DNA from 4 places in the Streptomyces sp. NPDC054841 genome. Region 1 is predicted to be linked to each of the others. Evidence: riboswitches for the same ligand, from Rfam matches in the RefSeq annotation. Region 1 holds a riboswitch; each other region holds the start of a gene.
What was found. Region 1 has a riboswitch for cyclic di-AMP ahead of ACWGI8_RS25565 (M23 family metallopeptidase). Riboswitches for the same ligand answer to the same signal wherever they lie in the genome.
Positions count from the first base shown of each region.

Region 2: another riboswitch for cyclic di-AMP. It lies ahead of ACWGI8_RS22305 (M23 family metallopeptidase); the one in region 1 lies ahead of ACWGI8_RS25565 (M23 family metallopeptidase).
Region 3: another riboswitch for cyclic di-AMP. It lies ahead of ACWGI8_RS22620 (transglycosylase family protein); the one in region 1 lies ahead of ACWGI8_RS25565 (M23 family metallopeptidase).
Region 4: another riboswitch for cyclic di-AMP. It lies ahead of ACWGI8_RS24565 (C40 family peptidase); the one in region 1 lies ahead of ACWGI8_RS25565 (M23 family metallopeptidase).

Region 1 is NZ_JBSGZO010000214.1:1,549-6,243, reverse strand. Features, by position in the region: gene ACWGI8_RS25585 (DUF6126 family protein) at 1-80, shown strand, start outside; gene ACWGI8_RS25580 (tyrosine-protein phosphatase) at 100-915, opposite strand; gene ACWGI8_RS25575 (hypothetical protein) at 987-1,349, opposite strand; gene ACWGI8_RS25570 (hypothetical protein) at 1,439-1,594, shown strand; cyclic di-AMP (ydaO/yuaA leader) riboswitch at 2,116-2,270, shown strand; gene ACWGI8_RS25565 (M23 family metallopeptidase) at 2,275-3,255, shown strand; gene ACWGI8_RS25560 (SGNH/GDSL hydrolase family protein) at 3,448-4,239, shown strand; gene ACWGI8_RS25555 (helix-turn-helix domain-containing protein) at 4,484-4,695, opposite strand, start outside.
Region 2 is NZ_JBSGZO010000168.1:5,071-9,765, forward strand. Features, by position in the region: gene ACWGI8_RS22300 (PP2C family protein-serine/threonine phosphatase) at 1-962, shown strand, start outside; cyclic di-AMP (ydaO/yuaA leader) riboswitch at 1,212-1,347, shown strand; gene ACWGI8_RS22305 (M23 family metallopeptidase) at 1,359-2,429, shown strand; gene ACWGI8_RS22310 (PrsW family intramembrane metalloprotease) at 2,780-4,108, opposite strand; gene trmB (tRNA (guanosine(46)-N7)-methyltransferase TrmB) at 4,284-4,695, opposite strand, start outside.
Region 3 is NZ_JBSGZO010000173.1:7,361-12,055, reverse strand. Features, by position in the region: gene eno (phosphopyruvate hydratase) at 1-977, opposite strand, end outside; gene ACWGI8_RS22620 (transglycosylase family protein) at 1,358-2,020, opposite strand; cyclic di-AMP (ydaO/yuaA leader) riboswitch at 2,025-2,190, opposite strand; gene ACWGI8_RS22615 (transglycosylase family protein) at 2,448-3,416, opposite strand; gene ACWGI8_RS22610 (cytochrome P450 family protein) at 3,579-4,695, opposite strand, start outside.
Region 4 is NZ_JBSGZO010000200.1:426-5,120, reverse strand. Features, by position in the region: gene ACWGI8_RS24590 (8-amino-7-oxononanoate synthase) at 1-245, shown strand, start outside; gene ACWGI8_RS24585 (DUF397 domain-containing protein) at 259-477, opposite strand; gene ACWGI8_RS24580 (helix-turn-helix domain-containing protein) at 493-1,350, opposite strand; gene ACWGI8_RS24575 (ATP-binding protein) at 1,594-2,037, shown strand; gene ACWGI8_RS24570 (DUF6328 family protein) at 2,143-2,676, opposite strand; gene ACWGI8_RS24565 (C40 family peptidase) at 2,765-3,241, opposite strand; cyclic di-AMP (ydaO/yuaA leader) riboswitch at 3,245-3,396, opposite strand; gene ACWGI8_RS24560 (hypothetical protein) at 3,760-4,068, opposite strand; gene ACWGI8_RS24555 (ATP-dependent Clp protease proteolytic subunit) at 4,076-4,695, opposite strand, start outside.

The DNA.
Region 1 (4,695 bases):
TCCGGCTCTTCGCCTATCTGGTGGCAGGCCACCTCTTCGCGGCCTTCCTCTATCTGCTGTTCACCGTGGGCGGCCAGTGACCCGCCGCCCGGCAAGGGCTCAGGCCGATCCGTCCAGCAGACGGTCGCGCAGCCGCTCACGCGTCTCGGGCGTGATCTCGAGGCCCTCGGAAAGATAGCTCTCGGTGCTGCCCCAGGTCTCCTCGATGGTCTCGAACGCCGCCGCCAGGTACTCGGAGCGGGCGTCGAAGAGCGGGCTGAGGAGCTCCATGACCTCCGGCGACATCCCGGCGGGCGCGTTGTCGCCGCGGCGCACCTTGTAGCGGCGGTGCGGGTCGTTCGACTTCAGGTAGTCGGCCTCGATGGCGTCCCGCTCGACACCGACCGCCAGCAGGGAGACCGCTATCGACAGACCCGCGCGGTCCTTGCCCGCCGCACAGTGCATCAGGGCCGGGACGCTGTCCTCCGCCAGCGCGTGCAGCACACGGCTGTGCTCGGCCGTGCGCTCCTTGATGATCACGCGGTACGACGCGACCATGCGGGCGGCCGCCTTGCCGTCGGCGAGGATCGACCTCAGCTGGTCGAGGTCGCCCTCGCGGACCATCTTCCAGAACTCGGCGCCGTCCGCCGGGTCGGTGAGCGGGATGTTGAGGTTGCGCACACCGGGCAGTTCGACGTCCGGGCCTTCCAGCTTCTGGTCCGCGGCATTGCGGAAGTCGAAGATCGTGTGGAGCCCGAGCGAGGCGAGGAAGGCGGCATCGGTGTCGGTGGCGTGCGCGAGATGGCCGCTGCGGAAGAGCCGCCCGTGCCGCACCAGGCGCCCGTCAACGGTCGGCAGTCCGCCCACGTCCCGGAAGTTGCGCACCCCGGCCAGCTCGGGTTCGGTCGACGGGATCTGAGGCAGCTGCTGCGTCACGGTGGCTCCTCCGTGTCTGCGGTCGGCGCTCGCCGACAATGGCGCGTTCCTGACCATACGACATCGATTCCTCAGGCAATCATTTCGGCTCCGCTGGAAGGGCCGCGCCGCAGGAGGGCAACCGGAGTACGCCGCGCGCGCTCGTACTGGACCAGCCGATTCCGCTTGGTGGCCTCATCGATGGTCTCGCCGAGGACCACGTGCCGGTGCATGCCCAACAGCTGCTGGACCTTCGTGCCGCTGTCCCTGGGCGCACCTGAAGGCAAGGTGCAGGCCGTTGCCCCGATGGTGGATCGCGCGCGATGATGTGCGAACGTGTGCGAATTTGAGAGGCCGGGGTGATCGAGTCGGTTGGCAGCGGTCGTATCTGGGTTCTGTCCGGCAGTACGAGCAGCTATGCGCTGCTCGTCACCGAACGGGACGAGCTTCTCCATCTCCACTGGGGGCCGCGCATCCGCACGGCCGACGCCGAGTACCTCGCCTCCCAACCCCTCTCGAGCTGCGGCTGTGCTTCAGCGACCCCGTGCACGGCCTCGCGCTGACCGTCCACTACCGGATGCGGGACGAGTGCCTGGACACCGGTGTCGTTCACCGGGGCTCCGTCCTGCTCCACCATGGGCTGCACACGGGTCTCCACGGTGATCTTGACGCGACGGTGATCCGGCTGCGGCGCCGCTGACCGCGCCCGGGTCCGGGTCCGGTCAGCACCTGGGCGGAAGCCCCGGGCGGCCGATTCGTGAACTCCGGGAGTTCACGGCGCACTTGGTGGGCGGCCCGGAAGTGTTTCGCTTGCCGAGCCGGCCGCGACACAAAAGGGACAATGCGGGGCAAGTGGAATGACTTGGGTGAAAGGGGTGGGTGGCGCACTCCTTGCCTGCGTGTGTAGTTGGCGCCAATCGAGCCTAATGGACGATCTGTCCGTATTAGTCCATTTCGGGTAACGCGCCCGAGTTAAGGGGGAGATGGGCTCGGGTTCGTGAGCGGGATCATATCTGTGACGTTCTGTGGTGATGCCGGACATGTGAACTCCCTTGTTACGTAGGAAATCGAAGATCCGTGATTTACAGAGGGTGACCGGGAAATCCAGGTCGAAATCAGGCGGAAGGGTTCCCGGTGGAATTGATGGCTTGTTCGCGCCGACCCGGCTCGCTTACGGTCACCGCAATCCGGTCGGAACGCCTAATCCTGCCGCCGTCCGGAATATCGCACCCACCCACGTGTGGCAGGAGCGGGGGACCCAGGTAGTACGCCGTTCCGGGATCCCGGACGGCTCGGGGTGAAGTCGCGCGCCATGCGCGGCCGGGCATCTCCAGCCCGAACCCGACAGCTCACCTCGCAGGCGGCGGAGAGGAATTCGCCATGCCCGGTAAGGGTAAGCATCGCCGTCCGAGGGCCAACCCGATCACGCGTGGATTCGTCGCCGCCGGAACGGGCGGGGCCGCCATCGCGCTCCCGCTCATCGGCGCCCTCGGTGCCCATGCCGCCGAGAAGTCCGCGCCCTCCGCCGCCCCCGAGCACATCGCAGCCGTCGCCAAGAAGGCCGTCGCCCCGCATGCGCCGAAGGCTCCCAAGGCGCCTGCGACGTACACCGTCGTGGCCGGTGACTACCTGTCGAAGATCGCTCAGGAGCAGAGCGTCAACGGCGGCTGGAAGAAGCTGTACGCCGACAATCGCGCCGCCGTCGGTGAGGACCCGTCGCTGATCCACCCGGGACTCAAGCTGACCCTCGGCGGCAAGCCGAAGGCCCAGGGCGAGGCGAAGGTCCGGAGCGAGGCGAAGCCCGAGCGGAAGGCCAAGGCTCCGGTCAAGAGCGAGAAGCCGTCCGGTTCCTCCGAGCGTGCCTCCCGCACCGCCGAGCGCCCCAAGGCCGCTCCGGCCGCCGCCGAGGCCCCCGCCACGAACGCCGCCGCGAACGCCGCCGCGCAGACCAGTTTCTCCGGCTTCTTCGCGCCGGTCCGCGGCGGCGTCAGCACCGCGTACAAGACCGCCGGTTCCATGTGGTCCAGCGGTTACCACACCGGTGTCGACTTCATCGCCGCCACCGGTACGTCCGTGAAGGCCGTCGGCCCGGGCACCGTCGTGTCGGCCGGCTGGAGCGGCGCGTACGGCAACGAGGTCGTCATCAAGCACAGCGACGGCACGTACTCGCAGTACGCCCACCTCTCCCAGCTCTCCATCGCGTCCGGCGAGAGTGTCACCGGCGGCCAGCAGATCGGCCTCTCCGGCTCCACCGGCAACTCCACCGGCCCGCACCTGCACTTCGAGATCCGCACGAGCCCGAGCTACGGCTCGGACATCGACCCGCTGGCCTACCTCCGCCGGCACGGCGTCTCGATCTGACGCGACGTCCGTACCTGACACGGCGTCTCACCGTCCGCCGGCCCCGCATCGTGGGGCCGGCGGACGCGCGCGTTCCTGCTCCTTCCGGGTATTCCCGCTTTGCGGAAAACTGACCGGGTGGCCTATATCACCCCGCGTCAACCCCTCCCTACGGTGGCGTAGGTCACTTCCCGCGAGGAAAGATGTCTCGACGTGGCAGACGATTCGCGATCAAGAACAAACGGCGCAATCGGGTCCTATGCGGCGATCGGTGACAGCTTCACCGAGGGCGTCGGAGACCCGGGACCTGAGGGACAGTTCGTCGGCTGGGCGGACCGACTCGCGGTCCTCCTGGACGACCGGGTACCGGAACACACCTTCCGCTACGCCAACCTCGCCGTACGAGGCAGGCTCCTCGACCAGATCGTTGAGGAACAGGTCCCGCGGGCGAAGGAACTCGCCCCCGACCTGGTGACGTTCTGCGCCGGGGGAAACGACATCATCCGGCCCGGCACCGACCCCGACGACGTCGCGGAACGCTTCGAACGGGCCGTCGCCGACCTCACCGCCTCCGTCGGCACCGTCATGGTGACCACCGGCTTCGACACCCGCGGCGTACCCGTGCTGCGCCATCTGCGCGGCAAGATCGCCACGTACACCGCGCATGTCCGCGCCATCGCCGACCGCTACGACTGCCCCGTACTCGACCTCTGGTCGCTCAAGTCCGTCCAGGACAGGCGCGCCTGGGACGACGACCGGCTGCATCTCTCGCCCGAGGGTCACACGCGCGTCGCGCTCCGTGCCGCCCAGGTGCTCGGCATCGACGTGCCGGCCGACCCGGACCAGCCGTGGCCGCCACTGCCGCCGCGTGGCACGCTCGAAGTCCGCCGTGACGACGTCCTCTGGGCGCGCGAGTACCTCGTACCGTGGATCGGCCGGCGGCTGCGGGGCGAATCATCCGGCGATCACGTGGAGCCCAAGCGCCCGGACCTGCTTCCGCTCTGAGCGTTCCCCGCCCCCGCGGTAGTGCCTGTGGCGGGGGAGCCCGTGGCGGGGATCCGCTCCAGCACCCCGCCCGGCACGGCATGCCCGCCGAGCGGTGTGGATGGCGGCTGTACGGGAAGAGCGGGTCGAGGGCGTGTGCCCGCCGCGGGCGACCGTCCTCACGTGGGTGCCGGGTCCTCGACCAGGCCCTCCTCCGCTGAACAACACGGTGTCCCCGCTCGCGCAGCCGAGCCGATCATCAGCATCAGGCTCGTCCACTAGGAACGACGTACGGCGTCGTCGAGGCGCTGCTGAAAGCGGGCCCGGTCGCGCGGGTAACCATCGAGGCCGGGCAGCGCAGCACGAATGCCGTCAGCAGCTTCACGCCAGTCTTGGCACGCATAGGCCACCTCGCCGCCTGGAGCTGTGCCCGCGCCGGGGTGAGCCAGTACAGCCAGCCCGGACGGTCACTCTCCT
Region 2 (4,695 bases), on a different contig from region 1:
CGCTGTTCACCCTGCTGACGGGAGTCGCCGCCGTCGCGGCGGTGGCCGGGCTGCATGCGTACAACGGCACCGTCTCCGACATCCCGGCCGTGACGGAGCTGCTGACCGTGTTCACGGTCTCCGTGCTGGCTCTCTTCATCAACCAGGTCGTACGCCGCAGCGGCGAGCGCCTCGCTTCCGCGCGCGTCATCGCGGAGGCCGCGCAGCGGGCCGTGCTGCCCACGCCGGCCGACCGGATCGGCGGGCTGCAGATCGCCGCGCGGTACGAGGCGGCGCAGGAGGACGCGTTCATCGGCGGGGACCTGTTCGCCGCGCAGGACACTCCGTACGGGGTGCGGCTGGTCGTCGGGGACGTACGGGGGAAGGGGCTGGACGCCGTCGAAGCGGTGGCCGTGATCCTCGGGGCGTTCCGGGAGGCCGCCGAGCAGGAGTCCTCGCTGGAGGGGGTGGCACAGCGGCTGGAGCGGGCGCTCGCCCGGGAGGGCATGCGTTCCGGGCTCGACGCGTTCGAGGGCTTCACCACCGCCGTGCTCGCCGAGATCCCCCACGAGGACGGAGCGGTCCGGATCCTCAACCGGGGCCACCCCCCGCCGCTCCTGCTGACCGCGGACGGCACGCTGGGCATGCTGGAGCCGCCCGAGATCTCGCTGCCGCTGGGCATGGGGGATCTGGGGGCCTCGCCGGACCGGGCGTACGAGACCCGGTACGCGGCCGGTGCCACGCTCCTGCTCTACACGGACGGGCTGACCGAGGCGCGTGACGCGCACGGCGTCTTCTACGATCCGGGCGAGCGGCTGGGCGGCCGGATCTTTTCCGGACCGGAGGAGCTGCTGGACGCGGTCGTCGCCGACGTACAGCGGCATACGGGCGGCGCGTCGACGGACGACATGGCGCTGTTGGCGGTCACCAGGCCCGGGGAACGGCAGCCGGAGCGGCGCAGGACGATGCCGGTGGTTCCGTGAACGGAACGCTGGGAACGCAGCGCCACGGACCGTAATCGAAACACAGCCCTCCGCATAACATTTGACTCACCGTCAGAAGGGCTGACCGGATTGAGGGGCAGTCAACTCGCCCGATTCGGTGCTGTTGTGCCTGAAAAGTCCAGGCCAATGTCGCTAACGATCACTGGGAAGAGCTTGGAATCCGCCCCCCGTGTCTATTAACGTTCGATAACGCAGCGCGGTCGTCACAGTCGTCGCAAGAGACGGCACCGTGCGCACGCGCCGAATCCCGCAAGGGAACCGGGGAACCACCTATTGGGGTGAATCGGGCACTTCGCAGTGCTCGTAGGAGACCTTCCTGCTCCGAACCCGTCAGCTAACCCGGTAGGCGATAAGGAAGGAAAGGAGAACGCCTCCGTGGCGTCCAACGAGCCTGCCCTCCAGGAACCTCCCACCAGCGAGTGGGTCCCCACCAACGAGTGGGCCCCGGCCACCGGGGCGGAGGAATGGAACCCGACCGAGGAATCGGTCCGTCCGGTCCGTGGCAGGCATCGCGTCGTCAAGCAGCGCAACGGACTCGCCCGGAGCTCCACCGTTCTCGGAGTCGGCGTCATCGCCGCGGTCGGCGCGGGCGGCATGGCCACCGCGCAGAACAAGCCGCCGGTCTCCATATCCCTCCCCGACGCCATCACGGACCACCTCCCGGACGCGGATTCGCTTCCCGGCGTGGGCTCCCTCCTCTCCTCGGACGACTCCGACTCGGAGAGCCGGAACAACGCACCGCTCACCGCCTTCTCCGTCGCCGACACGGCCGCGGACGACGGACAGGGCGCCGGTGACGCGGGCGAGGCCCTGCGTGCCCGGATCCTCCAGCAGGCGGAGCAGCAGCAGGCCGAGGTCGAGGCCGAGGCGAAGGCAGCCGCGGAGAAGGCCGCCGCCGAGAAGGCCGCGGCGGAGGCGAAGGCGCAGCAGACCGCGGCCGAGACCGCCGCCGAGGCCGCGGCCGCCAAGGCCGCCGAGGCGAAGCGGCTGGCCGAGGAGGAGGCCGCGCGCAAGGCGGAGGCCGAGCGGCTCGCCAAGCTCGCCGCGAGCTACTCCCTGCCGACGTCCTCGTACACGATCACCTCGACCTTCGGCCAGGCCGGTTCGATGTGGTCCTCCGGCTACCACACCGGCCTCGACTTCGCGGCGCCCACGGGCACGCCGGCGAAGGCCGTGCACGGAGGCACCGTCAAGTCGGCGGGCTGGTCCGGGTCGTACGGCTACCGCATCGTGCTGGAGCTCGAGGACGGCACCGAGGTCTGGTACTGCCACCTGTCGTCGATGACCGTCGGCGTGGGGCAGACCGTCGGGACGGGCGAGACCATCGGGCGCGTCGGCGCGACCGGCAATGTCACCGGACCGCATCTGCACCTGGAGGTGCACACCCCGGGCGGCGACGGCATCGACCCGATGGCGTGGCTGCGCGACAAGGGGCTCTCCGTCTAGTGCCGTGGCCGGAAAGGTTTGCCGGGAAGCTCGCGGCGTCCGGTGCGGTGCATCGCAAGGCGGAGTATCGCCCTCGTACTGGGCGTACTTGGGTGATGCGACAACGCAGCGAGGTGCCGTGCAGGGCGTCGCGAGCCGGTGAACCGTTCCGGCCACGACACTAGGTCCTGTCCGCCCGGACTGGGCCTAGGAGGACCTGTCCGGGCCTGGGCCCGGACTGGGCCATGGTCCTGGTCCGCCGGGTTCGTACTCGAGTCACCGGCAGCTCTGGCGCACCCCCCCGACGCCTGGGCTGCCGGTTTTTCGTGCCGCGGTGCGGTCCGCGACGCCGCGGCGATCCGCGTTCTCCGCTACCTCCGGTACGGGTTGTAGCCGTCGTAGTCCAGATACGGCGGTGGCTGCCACACCTGGCCCGTCGCGCGGGCCGCGTACGTGAGGGCCGGGCCCGCGACGCTCCTGCGCTGCCAGAGATGATGGAGCAGCTCCTGCTCGCGGGCGACGAAGTCCGGGCCCCCCGCGCCGCGCTGGGCCCGGTGGCGCAGGAAGGCCAGCGAGGTCGCGAAGGCCTCGTACTCGGAGACGGCGCGGGCGGCCGCCGGGCCCTGGGTACGGCCGGCCATGTCGCGGGCCACCGTGCGCGCTCGCATGGAGGACAGGGCGAGCGGCTCGGCAGGGGCGAGCCAGCCGGCCGCCGCGTACGCGGGCAGCTCGGCCGCGACCGTACGCAGCTCGCGCTGCCGGGTCCAGATCGCCAGCCAGGTCAGCAGCCCGAACGCCGGCACCATGAACGCCGCGTACACGGCGTAGAACCCGAACGGGCCGAACCTCGCCGAGCCGTTCCACAGCGCGTGCATGCCCATCGCGAGGGTGAGACCGAGCAGCGGCAACACGGTCCTGCGGAACCTCCGGCGCCGGGCCGTGATCGCCGCGAGGCCGAACCCGATGCCCGTCAGCACCGTGAACAGCGGATGCGCGAACGGCGACATCACGATCCGTACGAAGAAGGTCGCGGCGGTGACGGACGCGAAGCCGGACGTGCCGAACGCCTGGTCCTCACCGAAGGCGTTGCCGAGATACAGGATGTTCTCGGTGAAGGCGAAGCCGGTCGCGGTGAAGCCGGCGACGACGACGCCGTCGACGATGCCGGTGAAGTCCCGTCTGCGGAAGAGGAAGAGGAGCAGCACGGCGGCCGCCTTGGCGCTCTCCTCCACGACCGGGGCGATGACGGTCGCGCCGATCGTGTCCGCGTGCGACGGATCGGCGGTCGCGGTGGCTATCCACTGGGTCGCGAACGAGTTCGCGATGATCGCGACAAGGGCAGCCGCGCAGGCGCCCCAGGCGAAGGCGAAGAGGAGATTCCGCCACGGGCCCGGCTCGACCCGGTCCAGCCAGCGGAACGCCGCCATCAGCAGCGGGACGGGCAGCACGGCGAGGCCGAGGCCGACCAGAAAGCCCTCGGTGCCGGTCTGTTCGCGGACCAGCGCGAGGATGACCAGACCGGACAGCGCGAGCAGGGTGATCAGGGTCCCGGCGCGTACGGTCTTGCTGCGCCAGAAGTCGCGGCGCGGCTTGTAGCGCCAGCGCGCACGCTCGGGTACGGCGTCGAACAGCGGCTGTTCGTCGCAGGCCGGGACGGCCGGGCGAGCGGCCAGATGCGGCTGCGGGGACCAGTCGGACACCCGATGACCCTAACGAGGGGCACTGACAGCGCGCGATGGTGTTATCGGCCCCGGGCGGTGGCAGCGGCGGTCGGGACCTTGATCATTGCGGTGTTACCGGCGGTCGGGGCCTTGAACGTCGCGGTGTTACCGGCGGTCGGGAGCCAGGCCGTTGTGGAGCTGCCGGCCGTGGGTGTCACCGGCTCCGGCGGCGGAAGAGCAGATCGTGCACCACATGGCCCTTGTCGAGGCCCTGGCCCTCGAAGCGGGTCAGCGGGCGGAAGGCGGGGCGGGGCGCGTAGCCGCCGTCCGCCTGGGTGTTCTCGAAGTCCGGGTGAGCGGTGAGGACCTCGAGCATCTGCTCGGCGTACGGCTCCCAGTCGGTCGCGCAGTGCAGGACCGAGCCCGGCTTCATCCGGCTCGCCGCGAGGGTGAGGAATTCGGGCTGGATCAGCCGGCGCTTGTGGTGGCGCTTCTTGGGCCAGGGGTCCGGGAAGTAGACCCGCAGCCCGTCGAGCGCGTCCGGCGTGAGCATCTCGCGGAGCAGGATGATCGCGTCACCGTTGGCCACGCGGACGTTGGTCAGACCCGTACGCTCCGCGAGCCCG
Region 3 (4,695 bases), on a different contig from region 1:
TCCTCGATACCGCGGGCGAGGCGCTCGGGGTTGGTGACGAACAGGTCGTCGCCGACGAGCTGCACCTGGGAGCCGAGCTTCTCGGTGATGGTCTTCCAGCCGTCCCAGTCGTCCTCGAAAAGCGGGTCCTCGATGGAGACGAGCGGGTACGCGGCGACGAGCTCCGCGTAGTACTCGGTCATCTCGGCGGCCGAGCGCGACTTGCCCTCGAACTCGTAGTTGCCGTCCTTGTAGAACTCGGAGGCGGCGACGTCGAGCGCGAGCGCGATGTCCTTGCCCGGCGCGTAGCCGGCCTGCTTGACGGCCTCGATGATGAGGTCGAGGGCCTCACGGTTGGAACCGAGGTTCGGGGCGAAGCCGCCCTCGTCGCCGAGGCCGGTCGACAGTCCCTTGTCCTTCAGGACCTTCTTCAGGGTGTGGTAGACCTCGGTGCCCCAGCGCAGGGCCTCGGAGAAGGACTCCGCGCCGATCGGGGCGATCATGAACTCCTGGATGTCCACGTTGGAGTCGGCGTGCGAGCCGCCGTTCAGGATGTTCATCATCGGAACGGGCAGCAGGTGCGCGTTCGGGCCGCCAAGGTAGCGGAAGAGCGGGAGGTCGGAGGCCTCGGAGGCGGCGTGCGCGACGGCGAGGGAGACACCGAGGATGGCGTTGGCGCCGAGGGAGGACTTGTCCGGGGTGGCGTCCAGGTCGAACATCGCCTGGTCGATCAGGCGCTGCTCGGTGGCGTCGTACCCGACGAGCTCCGGGCCGATCTGCTCGATGACGGCGAGGACGGCCTTCTCGACACCCTTGCCCTGGTAACGGTTCTGGTCACCGTCGCGGAGCTCGAGGGCCTCGAACGCACCGGTGGACGCACCGGACGGGACAGCAGCACGGCCGGTGCTGCCGTCGTCGAGGCCGACCTCGACCTCGACCGTGGGATTGCCTCGGGAGTCCAGGATTTCCCGGGCTACGACGACGTCGATGGACGGCACGAGCATCTCCTTCTGGGATGTGACGCTGAATGTGACGTATGCGAAGCAGGTGCAGCGCAGGTCATGCAGGGTCGCTTTGGCCTTGCGACACGAGCCTATCCGGCTCGCGGGCATCAGCCAGCCGGTGCCCGCCCCATGGGACGAAAAAGGGCACAAAACAGACAGAAACCCCGACCCGGCGCGTACGGGGGAAGGCGCGCCGGGCCGGGGAGCCGGGGGACGGGGGTGTGTACGACCGGTGGTCCGCCGGGTCCACCGGGCTACGGGTGCCCGTGGGGGACTACGGGAGTCCGTCGGGGACTACGGGGCGCCCGGTCCGGGTCGGGGAGTCCCGGACCGGGGCGGGTCCCGGGGCCGGGGCGGGTCCCGGGGCCGGGTCGTCAGCCCAGGTGGAGCTTCTGGCCCGGGTGAATGACGTTCGCGTCGTCGATGACGTCCTTGTTCAGGTCGAACAGCTTCTTCCAGCCGCCCTCGACCTTCTTGGCCTGGGCGATCTTGCTGAGGGTGTCGCCGGCCTTGACCGTGTACTCGCCGTCGCCCTTCTTGATGCCCTTCGCGGGGGCCGGGGCGGCGGAGCGCTCGGAGCGGGTGGTCGGGACCTCAGCGCGCTTCGGGGCGGGGGTCTCGGCCTTGGGGGCGGCCGGGGCGGCACCCGTGTACGCGGCGTTGGACAGGCCCACGCCGCAGTTCGGCCAGGCACCCTTGCCCTGGCCCGCCAGGACCTTCTCGGCGATCTCGATCTGCTGGGCCTTCGACGCCTGGTCGGCGGTGGCGGCGTAGGCGGTACCGCCGTACGCGGCCCAGGTGGAGGCCGAGAACTGCAGGCCGCCGTAGAAACCGTTGCCGGTGTTGATGGACCAGTTGCCGCCGGACTCGCACTGGGCGACGGTGTCCCACTCGGAGGCGGTGGCGGCGGACGCGGTGCCGGTGGCCATCAGCGGAGCGGCGATCGCGGCGCCGGTGACACCGGCGAGCGAGGCGATACGGGCGGACCGCTGGAAGACGGTCGGGCGACGGTGCTTGCCCTTGCCGGAAAGCAGCATGGAGTTTTCCCCTCACCGACGCCTACGAGGTGAGCTGTCGGGTTCGGGCCAAGTGAGTTGCCCGGCCACGCGACTTGCGCGCGGCTTCACCCCAAGCCGTTCCGTCCCTCATCGGGCCGGTCCGGCACTTACCTTGGGTCCCCCGCTCCTGCCTTCGGCGCTTGCGCGTCGACTGTTCCCGCCGGCCGCCGGCAGGATTCGGCGTGCGGTCGTCGGGGCCCGCGATGGCGAGCGGTTCAGACCGTAAACGTACTTCTCCCCGATGTTCAAAGACGAACATCGGGGAGAAAACACGCTTATTTGACTTGCAGAGATGTCCGTTTTTGCAGGTGAGAGGCGTGTTGGCCGGAGTTGACCGACAAGACACGCCAGTTGACCGGAAGAGACTCATGTCTCACTTGCACAGAACCGGACATAAGGCGGCGAACTACTTCTTCAACTGCTCCTGATCCAGACCCAGATCGAGGCTCTGGCCAGGCAGGATGAGGTCGGCGTCGGAGCCGACGACCTCCCGGTTCGCCTCGTAGAGCGCGGGCCAGCCGCCGGGCACCTTTTCCGCGTCCGCGATCGACGACAGGCTGTCGCCGGGGAGGACGGTGTACCCATCTCCCGTAGCGGCGCCCTCTCGTGCCGATCCGTCACCTCGTGAGGCATGACGACCGGATTCGCGCTCATCGCCCGAATTGCCCGCCTCGTCCTCGTTGTCGGCGGGGGCGCCGCGGTGCTTGCCGGTGCCGGTGTCCTTGCCGGCGTCAGCGGCGGCGTCACCCTCGCCCGCCCCGTCCGAGTCCTCGCCGGAGCCGCTCGCGGAGCCCGCCGGGGTGGACGGCTTGGCAGTCGGGGTGGACGGCTTGGCGTCCGGGGCGGACGAAGCAGGGGCCGAGGGCTTGGCGCCGTCCTTGTCGGCGTCGTCGGCGTCCGGCTCGGGTGCCACATCCGCCCCGTCGCCGAACGACGGGCTCTTGGCGCCGCCGTCCTGTGCGGCGGGAGTGGAAGCGGCGCCGCTTCCGAGCGTGGCATCGCCCTGCACGAGACCGGCGATCTCCGAGCAGTTCGGCCAGGCCGCCGGCCCCTGGGCGGCGAACACCATCTCGGCGACCGAGATCTGCTGGGCGCGGCTGGCGAGGTCGGCGCGCGGCGCGTACGCCGTGCCGCCGTAGGCCTCCCAGGTCTCCTGGGTGAGCTGCAGGCCGCCGTAGTAGCCGTTGCCGAGGTCGGCGCTCCACATGCCGCCGCTCTCGCAGTCGGCGACGCGGTTCCAGGTGGCGGAGTCGGCGGCGGAGGCGGAGCCCGCACCGAGCAGCGGGATGGCGATGGCCGATCCGGTCACCCCTGCCGCGACGATGAGAGCGGGGGCCTGACGGGGGCGGCGGTGTCGACCGTTCCCGGAGCGCATGCGGTGTGCCTTCCGTGTGACAACAGAAAACTCCTGAGTCTGCTGAGTCGGTTGAATCAGCGAAGACCCCGAGTCGGGGTGAACGTAGCCGCACTCGCGCGTCAGTCACAAGTCGATGCAGCAGAGATCACGTAAAAGTCACAGTCCTGACTGAGCGTCAGTTCAGCGCGGGCTCCGCGAGGGCGTGAACTCAACGGGCAGAGTGCGCAATCCGCGCATAATGAGCCCGCCGCGCCACCGCAATTCGGAAGGATCGACCGCAAGCCGCAAGTCGGGCAGTCGAGTCAGCAGCGTCGCGAGCGCGGTCTGCCCCTCCAGGCGCGCGAGCGGCGCGCCGAGGCAGTAGTGGATGCCGTGTCCGTACCCGAGGTGCTGATTGTCCCGGCGGCTCAGATCGAGCGTGTCGGCGTCGGGGAACCGGTCGGGGTCACGGTCGGCGGCGGCGAGGACGACGAGGACGGGGTCGCCCGCGTCGATGCGCTGCCCGCCGAGAGTGAGCGGCTCGGTCGCGAACCGCCAGGTGGCGAGCTCGACGGGCCCGTCGTACCGGAGCAGTTCCTCGACCCCGGTGGCGAGCAGCCCGCTCTCGCCGGCCGCGAGGGAGGCCTGGAGGCGGTGGCGCTGCTCCGGGTTGCGAAGCAGGGCATACACGCCGTTACCGATCAGATTGACGGTGGTCTCGAACCCGGCGAAGAGGAGGATGAAGGCCATGGCGGCGGCCTCGTTCTCGGTGAGGTGCTCGCCGTGGTCGGACGCCTTGATGAGCCCCGAGATCAGATCGTCCGCCCCTTCTTGCCGCAGGCCTTCGCGCTTGCGGTGAATCAGCTCGGCCAGATAGCCGCGCATCTTCTTCACCGACCGCGCGACCCCGCCCCGCGGCCCGCCGCCATGACGGATCATCATCCCCGCCCAGTCACGGAAGTCGTCCTGGTCCTCGCGCGGTACGCCGAGCATGTCGCAGATGGCGTAGATGGGGAGCGGGAACGCGAACTCGTGGATGAGGTCCGCCTCCCCCCGGGCGGCGAATCCGTCGATGAGACGGTCCGTCAGCTCCTGTACGCGCGGCGCGAATTCGGCGACCCGGCGCGGGGTGAACGCCTTCGACACGAGGCGGCGCAGCCGGGTGTGGTCGGGCGGATCGATGTTCAGCAGATGCGTCATCAGCTCCGCCTTGCGCTCACCCGGGATCCCCGTCTTCCCCTTCGCGTGCGCCGGCTCGTCATGATGAGCGGGGTTCTTGCTGAGCCGCTGATCCGCGAGCGCCTGCCGCGCATCCGCG
Region 4 (4,695 bases), on a different contig from region 1:
CGGGCGCCGGACTGACGGCCGCGCGTCCGGACGCGGCCGTGGTCTCCGTACAGGCGCCGTCGCCGGAGTCGGCCGTGCGCTGGGCGGCGGACTGCAGGGCCCGGGGACTGGCAGTCGGCTGCTTCCGGCCGCCGTCCGTGCCGGACGGCATCTCCCGGATCAGGCTCACCGCGCGGGCCGATCTCACGCCTCAGCAGGTCGAGACGGCGGTCGCCACCATCCTGGGGAGCGCGCCCGCCGTCTGAGCCGGTGGGTCCGTCAGCCGGCCGAGTCCTCTCCCAGCCCGCGCAGGAAGCCGGTCCAGGCGGCGGGGGAGAACCGCAGCACCGGCAGATGGACGTTCTTCGAGTCCCGCACGGCCAGAGCGCCGTCGGCGCAGCGTGCGGTCTCGACGCAGTTGTTCATTCCGACACTGCGGCTGCTGCGCTGCCACGGAGTGCGCAGCGGGGTGTGTAAGAGTGCGTCGTGAGCAGACATTGGGGGGTGCCTTCCCTACGCGCCGTCACCGATCCCGGTGATGAGATCCAACGAGTCGTGGAGCGAGAGCGCATGCGCCTGCATGGTGCGGAACGCGGCGCCGTACGCATCAAGGTCTTCTTTCCGCTCCAGATAGAGACTACTCGTCAAGTGGTCAAGAACAACCACGTCCAGATCAGAAGTGTTCGGAAAAGAGAAGATAACGAAAGGTCCGGTGAGTCCCACATAGCCACCGGTCGAGAACGGCAGCACCTGCAGCCGGACATGGGGGAGCCGGGCCATGTCCAGCACCCTCCTCAACTGTCCGCGCATGACCCGCGGACCGCCCACCTGCCGCCGCAGCACCGCCTCGTCCAGCACCGCGCTGAACTCCAGCGGCCGCTCCGCACGGAGCACTTGCTGACGGGCGATCCGGACCTCCACCAGTGAGTCCACGGTGGCCGACGGCAGCCCTTCGAGCGCGGAACGGGTCACGGCCCGCGCGTAGTCGGGGGTCTGCAGCAGCCCTGGCACCACCGACGTCTCCAACGTCCGGGCCGTGCTCGCCTGGGACTCCAGACTGATGAAGTCCCGGTACTGCGGCGGGATCACCCCCCGATAGGCGTGCCACCAGCCCGTACCGCCGCCGTCCGCCGAACCGGCCAGCGTCCCCAGCAGTTCACGCAGCCGCTGGTCGACGACCCCGTACGCATCGAGCAGCCGGGCCACGTCCGCCGGCTTCGCCCCGCTCGTGCCCGTCTCGATCCGGCTCACCTTCGACTGGTGCCAGCCCACGAGCCGCGCCGCCTCCCGGCTGGTGAGGCCCGCGCCGAGCCGCAGCCCGCGCAACTCCTCCCCGAGCTTGCGCCGGCGCACCACGGGACCGTGCCGCATCCCCGTCTCCTCCTTCGGCCGCCGAATACCCCGGCGAATCGCAGCGCCGAGTATGAGCCCAAATACGGTCTCGCGTCGCAGAGTTCACCGCTTTGAGCGACAGATATATGCATATCCTGGTGGAACGGCACCACCGGCGACAGCAGGAGTGGCAGTCTGGCGCGAAGCACAATCCGAGGCTGTTCCGGCACATCATCCGCTACGTGCCGCAATCCGGCCCCGGTGGGAAAGGGACAGCCCGCCATGGCAGATCACCAGGAAGCATCCGTCACTCTGCCGAGCAATCCCGCCTCGGTCCCCGCCGCGCGGAGATACGTCTCCGACATCCTCACCGAGTGGGGACTGCCGGGGGAGGCCGAAGCGGCCGACACCGTACGGCTCATCGTCTCCGAACTCGCCACCAACGCCGTGCAGCACACCTTCGGACAGTCGCCGACCTTCACGGTCGACGTCCGGCTGGAGCGCGACGAGCAGCTGCGCATCGGCGTCACCGACAGTCACCCCCGATGGCCGCAGCGGCTGCCCGCAGCCGTCCAGCAGGACAACGGCCGGGGCATGGTGATCATCCGCTGGCTCACCGCGGAGTGCGGCGGGCGGCTGTCCGTCAGCCCCACCCCGGAGGGCGGCAAGACCATCTGGATCGTCCTGCCCTGGGCTGCCGCCGCCCCCGTGCAGAACCCCGGCTGACCGGGTGGCGGCCGGCCGGGCGGTCGGCGCGGCGGTGACCCGGCCGGTGGCCACGGTCCGGCCGCGTACCGCCCGGACCGTGGAGAAGGCCGCCGGCGCGGGCCCTCACCGCCCTGCGCCGGGCGCTGACGACGGGTCTTCCTGCGAGTCCTCCTGCGAGGTGATGTGCAGGCCCACGAGCCAGGGCAGCAGGCCCCACAGCCCCGCGCAGACGAGCAGCGTCGCGGCCGCGGCGATCACTCCCTCGGGCGTGCCGTGCACGACATCGACGACCAGCAGTACCGCCGAGGTCAGCGCCAGGGCGAGCACCGCCATGCCGATGCCGGCCAGCCGGGAGGAGATGTCGACGATCTCCCGTTTGGCACCTCTGCGGAACAGACCGCGGTGCAATGCGGCGGGCGCGGTGAACAGCGCCGCCGCGACAACGGCCAGCATCAGCGTCGTCACGTACGTGCCGCGCTGGAACGAGTTGAGCGAAGGGAAGCGGGCCGTGAAGGCCAGCGTCAGCAGAAAGGCGAACAGGATCTGAACGCCGGTCTGGATGACCCGGAGCTCCTGGAGCAGCTCGACGAAGTTACGGTCGGCCTGCTCCGTCTCGGTCTCGTCCCGCGAGGCGCGGAGGCTTTCGTCATCAGGCATGCATGACGAGTAGCCCGCGCCCCGCGGAACATGCCACCGCTGAGCCGATCGGCGCATTCAGCCGATCGCGTGACGCGGTCCCACAGGGTCAGCGCACGCGCCCGTACCGCACGTTCTTGGACCAGATCTTGCTCAGTTTCACGACGGATCCGGTCTTCGGCGAGTGCCAGATCCTGCCGCCGCCCGCGTAGATACCGACGTGGTACACATACCCGCCGGCATGGAAGAAGACCAGGTCACCGCGTTGCCGCTTGTGGGCGGAGATGTGCCGGGTGCGGTTGTACTGTTGCTGCGCCGTGCGCGGCAGGCGTTTACCGGCCTTCTCGTACGAGTAGAGAATGAGCCCTGAACAGTCGAACCGGTACGGACCGGTGGCCCCGTACCTGTACGGCGCTCCCTTCTTCGACGCGGCCACCTTCAGGGCCTTCGTCGCGTGTGCCGAGGCCGCCTGGGCCTCGGAGACGCCGCCCGGCATGATCAGCGAGCCGCCGACGGCGGCGAGTGTGAGAGCCGAGACGGCACCCGTCCGTGACAACAGGGACGGGACATGTGTCTGCGCAGTCATGCGCAACCCTTCGTCAGCCGCCTGTGAAGGATGACCTGTCGGGTTCGGACCGGCGAAGAACGCCCGGCCGCGCTAGCGGCTTCACCCCGAGGACCGGCCATGCGGCCGGCCCGTACTGCTCGGGTCCTCCACTCCTGCCGAAGCCCTCATGTCGACCAGGCATCCGGTGCGGCGGCAGGACTCGGCGTCCGCCCGGACCGCCCCGCCGCGGTGGCGGGGGCTTGTCGTCCCAGGGATCTTGACGCACTTTCTGCCGGATTTCCGAGTTGAAACGACGATTTGTGAAGCTCCTCACCACTGATCCATTGGAGTGGACAGGGCCGTTTGGCCGAGTTCGCGTGGCCGCGTGACGAGCGCCGTACCAGCAACGGAACGCCGCATTCGATCAGATGGCTCAACGCTGTGCGCAACTCGCCCGATACTTATGCCGAAGCTGCGAGTGGTCCGGATGGGCGACACCCACTCGTACGCCTCCGGCATGGCGCGAGCGGCCTTCCGGGCTTCCGTGTGGCCCGCCGTCAACTCGTCGGCTCGGGCGGCACGGTGATTCGGGAGGCCCTCCGCTCCCCGTCCAACACCCGCAGGGCGCGCGTCAGTGTGGGCGAGTGCAGCTCGCTCTCGCCGCGCGCGTGCATCAGCGCCAGTGAGTCCCTGAGCGCCGCGGCCCGTGCGGCCAGTGCCTGCGCGGCACGGAGCGCGCCATAGGTGTGCGTGCCGTGGGCCGGGTTGATCCGTCCCAGCTGGTCGACGACTTCGAGATAGCAGTCGATGAACTCGCTTTCGGCGCGCGTCAGTGCGGGCAGGGGCGGCAGCTCCGGAGGCAGCAAGGCCGGCTCACCTCGCGCCGGTGGAAATCGCGGACGTCTTGCGGTTCTTGATGATGTGGTCCACGAGGCCGTACTCCCTGGCCGCTGCCGCGTCGAGGACGGTGTCGCGTTCGAGGTCGGCGGCGATGCGCTCGGCGCTCCGACCGGTGTGCCGCACGAGCATGGCGGCGAGCTGCTCGCGCAGCCGGAGCAACTCCTGTGCCTGGATGTCCAGATCGGTCGGCTGGCCCTGGAGCGGCTCGGTCAGGGCGGGCTGCTGGACGATGACCCGGGCGCCGGGCAGGGCCATTCGTTTGCCGGGCGTGCCCGCCGCGAGCAACACGGCGGCGGTGGAGGCGGCCTGACCGAGGCAGGTCGTCGCCACGTCGCAGGTCACCACCTGCATCGTGTCGTAGATCGCGGACATGGCGCTGATCGAGCCCCCGGGGGAGTTGATGTAGAGCGAGATGTCCTGGTCGGGGGCGGCGTACTCGAGGTGCAGGAACTGGGCGATGACGTCGTTGGCCGAGGTGTCGTCGACGGGTGCGCCGAGAAAGATGATCCGCTCGTCCAGCAGCTTCGAATACGGATCCAGGGAGCGGAGCCCGGCGCTGGTGCGCTCGGTGAACTCGGGCAGGACGTAGCGGG